2 regions of the Bradyrhizobium sp. LTSPM299 genome follow, and region 1 is predicted to be linked to the other one. Evidence: predicted binding sites of a transcription regulator. Region 1 holds the regulator's gene; the other holds the start of a gene.
What was found. Region 1 encodes PhoB, which activates phosphate uptake and scavenging genes when phosphate is short. Its sites were predicted from a motif close to TGTCATNNANCTGTCAT; they were not measured.
Positions count from the first base shown of each region.

Region 2: the regulator PhoB is predicted to act here: its motif matches at 2,581-2,597, upstream of UP10_RS39055 (DUF2794 domain-containing protein).

Region 1 covers NZ_JYMU01000058.1:15,003-19,566, reverse strand. The annotation lists gene pstC (phosphate ABC transporter permease subunit PstC) at 1-482, shown strand, start outside; gene pstA (phosphate ABC transporter permease PstA) at 487-1,332, shown strand; gene pstB (phosphate ABC transporter ATP-binding protein PstB) at 1,329-2,150, shown strand; gene phoU (phosphate signaling complex protein PhoU) at 2,162-2,878, shown strand; gene phoB (phosphate regulon transcriptional regulator PhoB) at 2,932-3,642, shown strand; gene UP10_RS29140 (GcrA family cell cycle regulator) at 3,809-4,318, opposite strand.
Region 2 covers NZ_JYMU01000091.1:12,028-16,591, forward strand. The annotation lists gene acnA (aconitate hydratase AcnA) at 1-1,173, shown strand, start outside; gene UP10_RS39050 (DUF1223 domain-containing protein) at 1,397-2,158, shown strand; gene UP10_RS39055 (DUF2794 domain-containing protein) at 2,660-3,031, shown strand; gene UP10_RS39060 (Bax inhibitor-1/YccA family protein) at 3,229-4,020, opposite strand; gene UP10_RS39065 (ABC transporter permease) at 4,255-4,564, opposite strand, start outside.

The DNA of each region.
Region 1 (4,564 bases):
TCGGTGCGGTGTTCGGAGGTCCGCCGTCCTATCTCAGCCTGTTCAACGCCGCGCTGATCCTCGCGATCATGGTGCTGCCGTTCATCACCGCGATCTCGGTCGACGTGTTCAAGACCGTGCCGCCGGTGCTGAAGGAAGCCGCCTACGGCATGGGCTGCACCACCTGGGAAGTGGTCCGCAGCGTCGTGATCCCCTACACGCGGGTTGGCGTGATCGGCGGCGTCATGCTGGCGCTCGGCCGCGCACTCGGCGAGACCATGGCGGTGACCTTCATCATCGGCAATTCGTTCCGCATCTCGTCGTCGATCTTTGCACCTGGCACCACGATCTCGGCGGCGATCGCCTCCGAATTCGCCGAGAGCGACGGGCTCCATCAGTCCGGCCTGATCCTGCTCGGCCTGCTATTGTTCGTGCTGACCTTCTTCGTGCTCGCCGGCGCGCGGCTGATGCTGATGCGGCTCGAAACCAAGGCGGGGAAGTGACGCCATGAACCCGATCTACAAATCCCGCCGCCGCGTCGACGTCATCGTCCGCCTGCTTTGTCTCGGCGCCGCGGTGTTCGGTGTCACCTGGCTGGCGCTGATCCTGGCAACGCTGCTCTACAACGGCCTTGCCGGCCTGAGCGTTCAGCTCTTCACCCAGAACACACCGCCGCCCGGCTCGACCGACGGCGGCCTACTCAACGCCATCGTCGGCTCGATCATCATGACCGTGATCGGTGTCGGCATCGGCGCGCCGCTCGGCCTGTTCGCCGGTACCTATCTCGCCGAATACGGCAAGAATGACCGGCTCACCTCGGTGATCCGCTTCATCAACGACATCCTGCTCAGCGCGCCCTCGATCATCATCGGCCTGTTCGTCTATGGCGCCGTCGTGGTGCCGATGCGCGGCTTCTCGGCGCTCGCGGGCTGCCTTGCGCTCGCGGTCATCGTGATCCCGGTCGTGCTGCGCACCACCGAGGACATGCTGCTGCTGGTGCCCAATCCGCTGCGCGAAGCGGCCTCCGCGCTCGGCCTGCCGCGCTCGCTGGTGATCAAGCGGATCGCTTATCGTGCCGCGCGATCGGGTCTGATCACCGGTGTGCTGCTGGCGACCGCCCGCGTCGCCGGCGAGACCGCGCCGCTGCTGTTCACCGCGCTGTCGAACCAGTTCTTCAGCCTCGACCTGACCAAGACGATGGCCAACCTCCCGGTGACCATCAACAATTTCGTGCAGAGCCCCTATGCCTACTGGAAAGAGTTGGCCTGGAGCGGTGCTTTGCTCATCACCTTCACCGTGCTCGCCCTCAATATCGGCGCGCGCATTCTCGGTGCCGAAAGGGCCACAAAATGACCGAGCTCTCCGTTTCGACGAATCCCCCGAGCCATGTTGCTCCGCATTCGCCGCTGCCGGATGCGCCGCCGAAGGTCACGGTGCGCAACCTCAATTTCTATTACGGCGAGCACCACGCGCTGAAGAACATCAATTTGACGCTCGGCACCAACCGCGTCACCGCGTTCATCGGCCCGTCCGGCTGCGGCAAGTCGACTTTGCTGCGCATCTTCAACCGGATGTATGATCTCTATCCGGGTCAGCGCGCCGTCGGCCAGCTGATGCTGGACCAGACCAACATCCTCGACGCCAAGCTCGACCTCAATCTGCTGCGCGCGCGGGTCGGCATGGTATTCCAGAAGCCGACGCCGTTCCCGATGACGATCTACGAGAACATCGCCTTCGGCATCCGCCTCTACGAGAAGATTTCGAAGTCCGAGATGGACGACCGCGTCGAGAAGGCGCTGCGCGGCGGCGCGCTGTGGAACGAGGTCAAGGACAAGCTGAACGCCTCGGGCCTCTCGCTCTCCGGCGGCCAGCAGCAGCGCCTGTGCATCGCGCGCACGGTTGCGGTGCGGCCCGAAGTGATCCTGTTCGACGAGCCGTGCTCGGCGCTCGATCCGATCTCGACCGCCAAGGTCGAGGAGCTGATCCAGGAGCTGTCCGAGGACTACACGATCGCGATCGTCACCCACAACATGCAGCAGGCGGCGCGCGTCTCCGACAAGACCGCCTTCATGTATCTCGGCGAACTGATCGAGTTCGACGACACCAACAAGATCTTCACCTCGCCGAGCGATCGACGTACCCAGGATTACATCACCGGCCGGTTCGGTTGAGGAGATAACACATGGCTTCTGAACATACCGCCAAGGCGTTCGACAGCGACCTGCAGGAACTCACCCGCCTGGTCGCCGAGATGGGCGGCCTGGTCGAGCGCATGATCACCGAGTCGGTCGATGCGTTGATCCGCCGCGACGTCGCGCTCGGCAAGCGTGTCGTCGCCGCCGACATCGAGATCGACAGCCTGCAGCGCGTCATCGAGGAACGCGCGGTTCTGACCATCGCGCGCCGCCAGCCGATGGCGATTGATCTGCGCGAGATCGTCGGCGCGATGCGCGTGGCCACCGACCTCGAGCGGATCGGCGACCTCGCCAAGAACATGGGCAAGCGCGTCGCGGCGCTGGAGAGCGATTTCCAGCCGCTCAAGCTGATCCGCGGCCTGGAGCACATGACCGATCTCGTGCTGTCGCAGGTCAAGTCGGTGCTCGACGCCTATGCGGCGCACGATCTGCCGGCGGCGATGGCGGTCTGGAAGGGCGACGAGGAGGTCGACGCGATCTGCACCTCGCTGTTCCGCGAACTGCTGACCTACATGATGGAAGATCCGCGCAACATCTCGTTCTGCATCCATCTGATGTTCTGCGCCAAGAACATCGAGCGGATCGGCGACCACGCCACCAACATCGCGGAAACCGTCTTCTACATGATCGAAGGCCAGCAAATCATGGACAAGCGTCCGAAGGGCGACATGACCAATTTCGCCACCACGGTTCCGGGCAGTTAATTTCGGTTCGCGTCAGGGCAACGGATCAAGACAGAGAGAGAGAACACAAAGCGATGAGCGCACGCATTCTGGTGGTCGAAGACGAAGAAGCGCTGACGACGTTGTTGCGCTACAACCTCGACGCGGAAGGCTATGACGTCGAGACGGTCGGCCGCGGCGACGACGCCGACACGCGGCTGAAGGAGCGCATTCCCGATCTCGTGGTGCTGGACTGGATGCTGCCGGGCCTCTCCGGCATCGAACTGTGCCGCCGCCTGCGGGCGCGGCCCGAGACCAAGCAGCTGCCGATCATCATGCTGACCGCGCGCGGCGAGGAGAGCGAGCGGGTACGGGGCCTTGCCACCGGCGCCGACGACTACATCGTCAAGCCGTTCTCGGTGCCGGAGCTGTTGGCGCGGGTGAAGGGCCTGCTGCGCCGGGCAAGCCCGGAGCGGCTTGCGACCGTGCTGACCTATGGCGACATCGAGCTCGATCGCGAGAAGCGCCGCGTCGCGCGCTCCGGCCGGCCGATCGATCTCGGCCCGACCGAGTATCGGCTGCTCGAGTTCTTCCTTGAGCATCCCGGCCGCGTGTTCAGCCGCGAGCAATTGCTCGACAGCGTCTGGGGCCGCGACATCTATATCGACGAGCGCACCGTCGACGTGCATATCGGCCGTTTGCGCAAGCTGCTCAATCCGGGCCGCGAGCAGGATCCGATCCGCACCGTGCGCGGCGCGGGCTACGCGCTGGATGACCGTTTTGCCAAGGCCGAGCCGCAGCAGTAAGGCCGCGCGAGCTTTCACAATTGTCGTCCCGGCGAAAGCCGGGGCCCATAACCACAAATCTTGATTGTTGGAATACGCTGGAGCCCCAGCGGGGCACAACCACTCGCGTCGGTCGTTATGGATCCCGGCTTTCGCCGGGATGACGCCGTGGATGGAGTCGGCTTACCTACCGCGTCGGCTTGGGCGCCGGCCGCCGGCGATCATTCGCCGGCTGGTAGGCGATGCGCGAGTGATGTGCGCAATAGGGCAGGCCGCCGAGCGCCTTGCCGCCGCAGAAGAAGAAATCCGGGCTCGACGGATCGCCGACCGGCCAATGGCAGGTTGCCTCGTTCAGCTCGAGCAGCGACAGCCGCTGGCTCATCGGCACGACGTTGTCGTAGGTGACCGGATCGGCCTCCATCTCGACCTCGAAGGCGTGGGCCAGCGCGGTGTTGCCGCGCGACACCGGGCGCGCCACCCGCATCATATGCTGCGCCGGACGTGCCTTGCGTTGCCGCGGCGCGGCCGCGGAAGGCGCCTTGGCACGGCCGGACAGGCCGAGCCGGTGCACTTTGCCGATCACGGCATTTCGCGTCACATTGCCAAGTTCCGCCGCGATCTGGCTGGCGGACAGGCCGGATTCCCAGAGCTTCTTCAGCTGCTCGACGCGATCGTCGGACCAGGTCAATACAGTCATCACATTCATCCCTTCGCCTAGCACCGGCCAATCCTTGGAGCGGTGCTGCGAGCCAAATCTCGAAAAACTCCTGCGGTCAGAATCCCTTGGCCCTCGCCGGGCACGCCTATGCGCCCGAACGTCTACGCAGAACGAAAGGCTACTTAAGGGGTCCAGTACTACCGCACGAGATGTCGTACCCGACAGCCCAAACGCTACAATATGGCGTGACTCTGGCGCAAGAGTCCGCGGTCGCGCGTCCACATG
Region 2 (4,564 bases), on a different contig from region 1:
GGCCCGCTGCCGGAAGATATCTCGAAGTCGATCAACGACAACGGCATCGTTGCCGCCGCCGTGCTGTCGGGTAATCGCAACTTCGAAGGCCGCGTCTCGCCCGACGTGCAGGCGAACTATCTCGCCTCGCCGCCGCTGGTCGTGGCGCATGCGCTTGCCGGCACCGTCACCAAGGATCTCGCGGTCGAGCCGATCGGCATCGGCAAGGACGGCAAGCCGGTGTTCCTGAAGGACATCTGGCCGACGACCAAGGAGATCAACGCCTACATGAAGAAATTCGTCACCGCGACGATCTTCAAGAAGAAGTACGCCGACGTGTTCAAGGGCGATACCAACTGGCGCAAGATCAAGACTGTCGAAAGCGAGACCTATCGCTGGAACATGAGCTCGACTTACGTGCAGAACCCGCCCTACTTCGAAGGCATGAAGAAGGATCCCGAGCCGATCAAGGACGTGGTCGACGCGCGGATCCTTGCAATGTTCGGCGACAAGATCACCACCGACCACATCTCGCCGGCCGGTTCGATCAAGCTGACCTCGCCCGCCGGCAAGTTCCTCAGCGAGCACCAGGTACGTCCCGCCGACTTCAACCAGTACGGGACGCGGCGCGGCAACCATGAGGTCATGATGCGCGGCACCTTTGCCAACATCCGCATCAAGAACTTCATGCTGAAGGGCGCCGACGGCAACATTCCGGAAGGCGGCCTGACCAAGCATTGGCCCGACGGTGAGCAGATGCCGATCTACGACGCCGCGATGAAGTACCAGGAGGAAGGCGTGCCGCTGGTGGTGTTCGCCGGCGCTGAATACGGCAACGGTTCGTCGCGCGACTGGGCCGCGAAGGGCACGCGCCTGCTCGGCGTGCGTGCGGTGATCTGCCAGAGCTTCGAGCGCATCCATCGCTCAAACCTGGTCGGCATGGGTGTACTTCCGCTCACCTTCCAGGAGGGCACCTCTTGGTCTTCGCTCGCCCTGAAGGGCGACGAGAAGGTCACGATCCGCGGTCTCCAGGGTGATTTGAAGCCGCGTCAGACGCTGACGGCCGAAATCGTCTCCAATGACGGTGCCAAGAGGGACGTCCCGCTGCTCTGCCGCATCGATACGCTCGACGAGCTCGATTACTATCGCAATGGTGGCATCCTGCACTATGTGCTGCGCAAACTCGCGGCTTAGGCCGTTTGTTTGAGCATGATCTCTCCGGAAAACCGCTTCACACTTTTCCGGATCACGCTCTAACGCGGATTTGTGATCGGTGCCTCACTGCTTAGTGAGTAGCGGCTAAAAAGAAGGCGGCCTATGAAAAGGCCGCTTTCTCGCGTTCTGGGGCACGCCGTCTAAGGGACAATCTGATGCCCCGTACAAATACGGATAGAAATCATCACGACTGGTTCGCAGTATGACAGCGATGATGGCCTATAATTCTATCTCGCGATGGTCCAGCGCTCTTGGTATCTGCGCGATTGTCGCGATCATCCGCCCCGCTCACGCCGATCCGCGTGCCGTCATTGAACTCTTCACCTCGCAGGGCTGCTCATCCTGTCCGCCCGCGGACAAGGTCATCGGTGACCTCGCGAAGGATCCCAACGTCATCGCGCTGAGCATGCCGATCGACTATTGGGATTATCTCGGCTGGAAGGACACGCTGGCCGATTCCCGCTTCAGCGCGCGTCAGAAAGCCTATTCGCATATGCGCGGCGATCGCGACGTCTACACGCCGCAGGCCGTGGTCAACGGCTCCGCACATGTCATCGGCAGCGACCGTGCCAGCATCGAGAGCGCGATCAAGGACACTGAGAAGAGCGCTGGCGTGATGTCGGTGCCGGTGACGATGACGCTGACGGGCAAGCAAATCAACGTTTCGGTGGCGGCGGCCAAGTCGCCCACGGCGGCGCGTGGCGAAGTCTGGATCTGCTCGATCTCGAAGTCGGTGCCGATCTCGATCTCGCGTGGCGAAAATCGCGGCCAGGAAATCACCTACCACAATGTGGTGCGCAATCTCTTGAAGGTCGGTGACTGGAACGGTTCGTCGGGCAGCTGGACCGTGCCGCTCGAGAACATCACGCGCGATGGCGTCGATGCCGCGGCGGTCTACGTCCAGGACGGCAATCGCGACAAGCCGGGCCCGATGCTCGGCGCGGCATTCACGTCGCTGCATTAGCAGCTTCGTCGGTCGTGCGGCGTCGTTGTGAGACGTCGGCGCGCCGGCATGCATCCAGAAACAATTGAAGCAGGGCCGCCATCAGGCTTGGCGCTCGATCACGCCTGAGTGCGGGGTGCCCCAAAAACAAAAAGGACCAACTTTCGTTGGCCCAGTGTTGGGATTAACTCCCCTGCGAACAGACCCGATCCCGACGGCCCCGGGGGGCTGGGGGCTGAGGAATCCGGAACCGAAAGGACCGGGTCAACGCAGGATTATCTTCTCGCAGGCCAGCGGGGCGGGCGATGGGCGGAAGTGGGGCAGTAATATGATTCCGCTAACGTTCCCGTGACCCCTTGCAGGACAATCCGTCGCGCCCCGGGATGGTTCTGAGCCGGGTGCATTGCGAATGGCCCTTGCGGGGCTCCAGACTTAGCGCGATCATGTCAGCGGCGTGACGATCCCGAAAAGGGGACACCGGTTTCGGATCGAGATCGTCGCTGAGATGACAGGAGGCGCTGGATGAGCTTGATGTCGGAGGATACGGATCCGAGCGGGAATCGCGCCGTAGCGCGCCCCGCCGCTGCGGCCCCTCAGCCCAGCCGCGTGACGTTCAATCGACTTGAGCTCAGCCGCATCCTCAATCTCTATGGCCGCATGGTCGCCGACGGCGAGTGGCGCGATTATGCGATCGACTTCCTGAAGGACCGCGCAGTGTTCTCGGTGTTTCGGCGCGCATCCGAAATGCCGATCTACCGGATCGAGAAGGATCCTCGGCTCGCGCGCAAGCAGGGCATGTACAGCGTGATCTCGGCGACCGGTCTGATCCTGCGCCGTGGCCACGAATTGGACCGCGTGCTGCTGGTGATCGACCGCAAGCTGGCGCTGGTATAGGCGACTTCACGTAGCCCGGATGACGCGAAGCGAAATCCGGGGCCGCTCTCCCCACGTTGGATAGACCTGTCCCGGATTGCGCTTCGCTTCATCCGGGCTACGCGGTCATCGCCCTAATCCGCCGGCACCGTCCTCGCGCAAAAGAAAAGCCCCGGCGCTGAGGCCGGGGCTTCGATCGATCCGATCGGCCTTGAGCGTTAGTCGCGCTGGCCGAGCAGCTGCAGGAGCAGCGTGAACAGGTTGATGAAGTTCAGGTAGAGCGAGAGTGCGCCAGTGATTGCCGCGCGCTCCGCTGCCACGCCGCCCTGCGAGGCGTAGCCATAGATGTAGTCGTTCTTCAACCGCTGGGTATCCCAGGCGGTGAGGCCCGCGAACACCAGCACGCCGACCACCGAGACGATGAACTGCAGCACCGAACTCGCCAGGAACAGATTGACCAGGCTCGCGATGATGATGCCGATCAGGCCCATGAACAGGAACGAGCCCATGCCGCTCATGTCACGCTTGGTGGTGTAGCCGTACAGGCTGAGCGCACCGAACGTCGCCGCGGTGATGAAGAATACCCGCACGATCGAGGTGTGCGTGTACACTAGGAAGATCGACGACATCGACAGGCCCATCAGCGCCGAGAACACCCAGAACAGCATCTGGGCGGTTGCGGGCTGCAGGCGGTTGATACCGGCCGAGATGACGAACACCATCACCAGAGGGGCGAGGATGAACAGCCACTTCAGCGGGCTGACGAACATCGCGTAGCCGAACTGCGTCAGATAGGCGTTGCCGAACTTCGCGACGGCGGCCGACGGGTCGCCGGTCACGGCTGCCATGTAGACGCCAAGCGCGGCCAGGCCGGTGATGGCCAGGCCGATGCTCATGTAGTTGTAAATGCGCAGCATGTAGGCGCGCAGACCGGCGTCGACGGCCGCAGCGTCAGTGCGCCCGGCGGCCCGGCCGAAAGGAGAAGCGTAATTGCGGTCTAGGTCCGACATGGTCGAATTCCCGTGTTTGTCCCGGTGGAGCGCAAGGGATTTGCGGCGCCGGTCGTAAATCTATCTCAGATGGCCCGGTTTGCGGAACATTAATTCCCTGTCATCAAGCTGGCCATCCGACCTGGTTGATATGTGGGAAAGTAGCACATCCAGCACAAGCTTCCACGCGCGGCTGAATGTCGCTACGACCAAGCATTTGCAGCAAAAAGCGGCGTTAACGCCCGCTACAAATTGTCACAAATTCCGCAGTACCGAGGCTGGCTTCTGGTTCAGCGCAAGCAGTGTTCCGGCGAGACCCAGCCCCACGGTGACGACCAGCGCAGCGACCACGACCAGCGCGGCGCTGCCGGCCTGCCAGATGAAACTCAGCGTCATCAGCCGCGTGACGATCAGCCAGGCCGCGATCGAGCCGGCAATGACCCCGAACACGGCGGTTGCAAAGCCGATCATCAGATACTCCAGCGCGTAGGCGCCGAGCAGCCGGGCCCGCGTGGCGCCGAGCGTCTTGAGGATCACGGCGTCGTAGACGCGGTGGCGGTGGCCG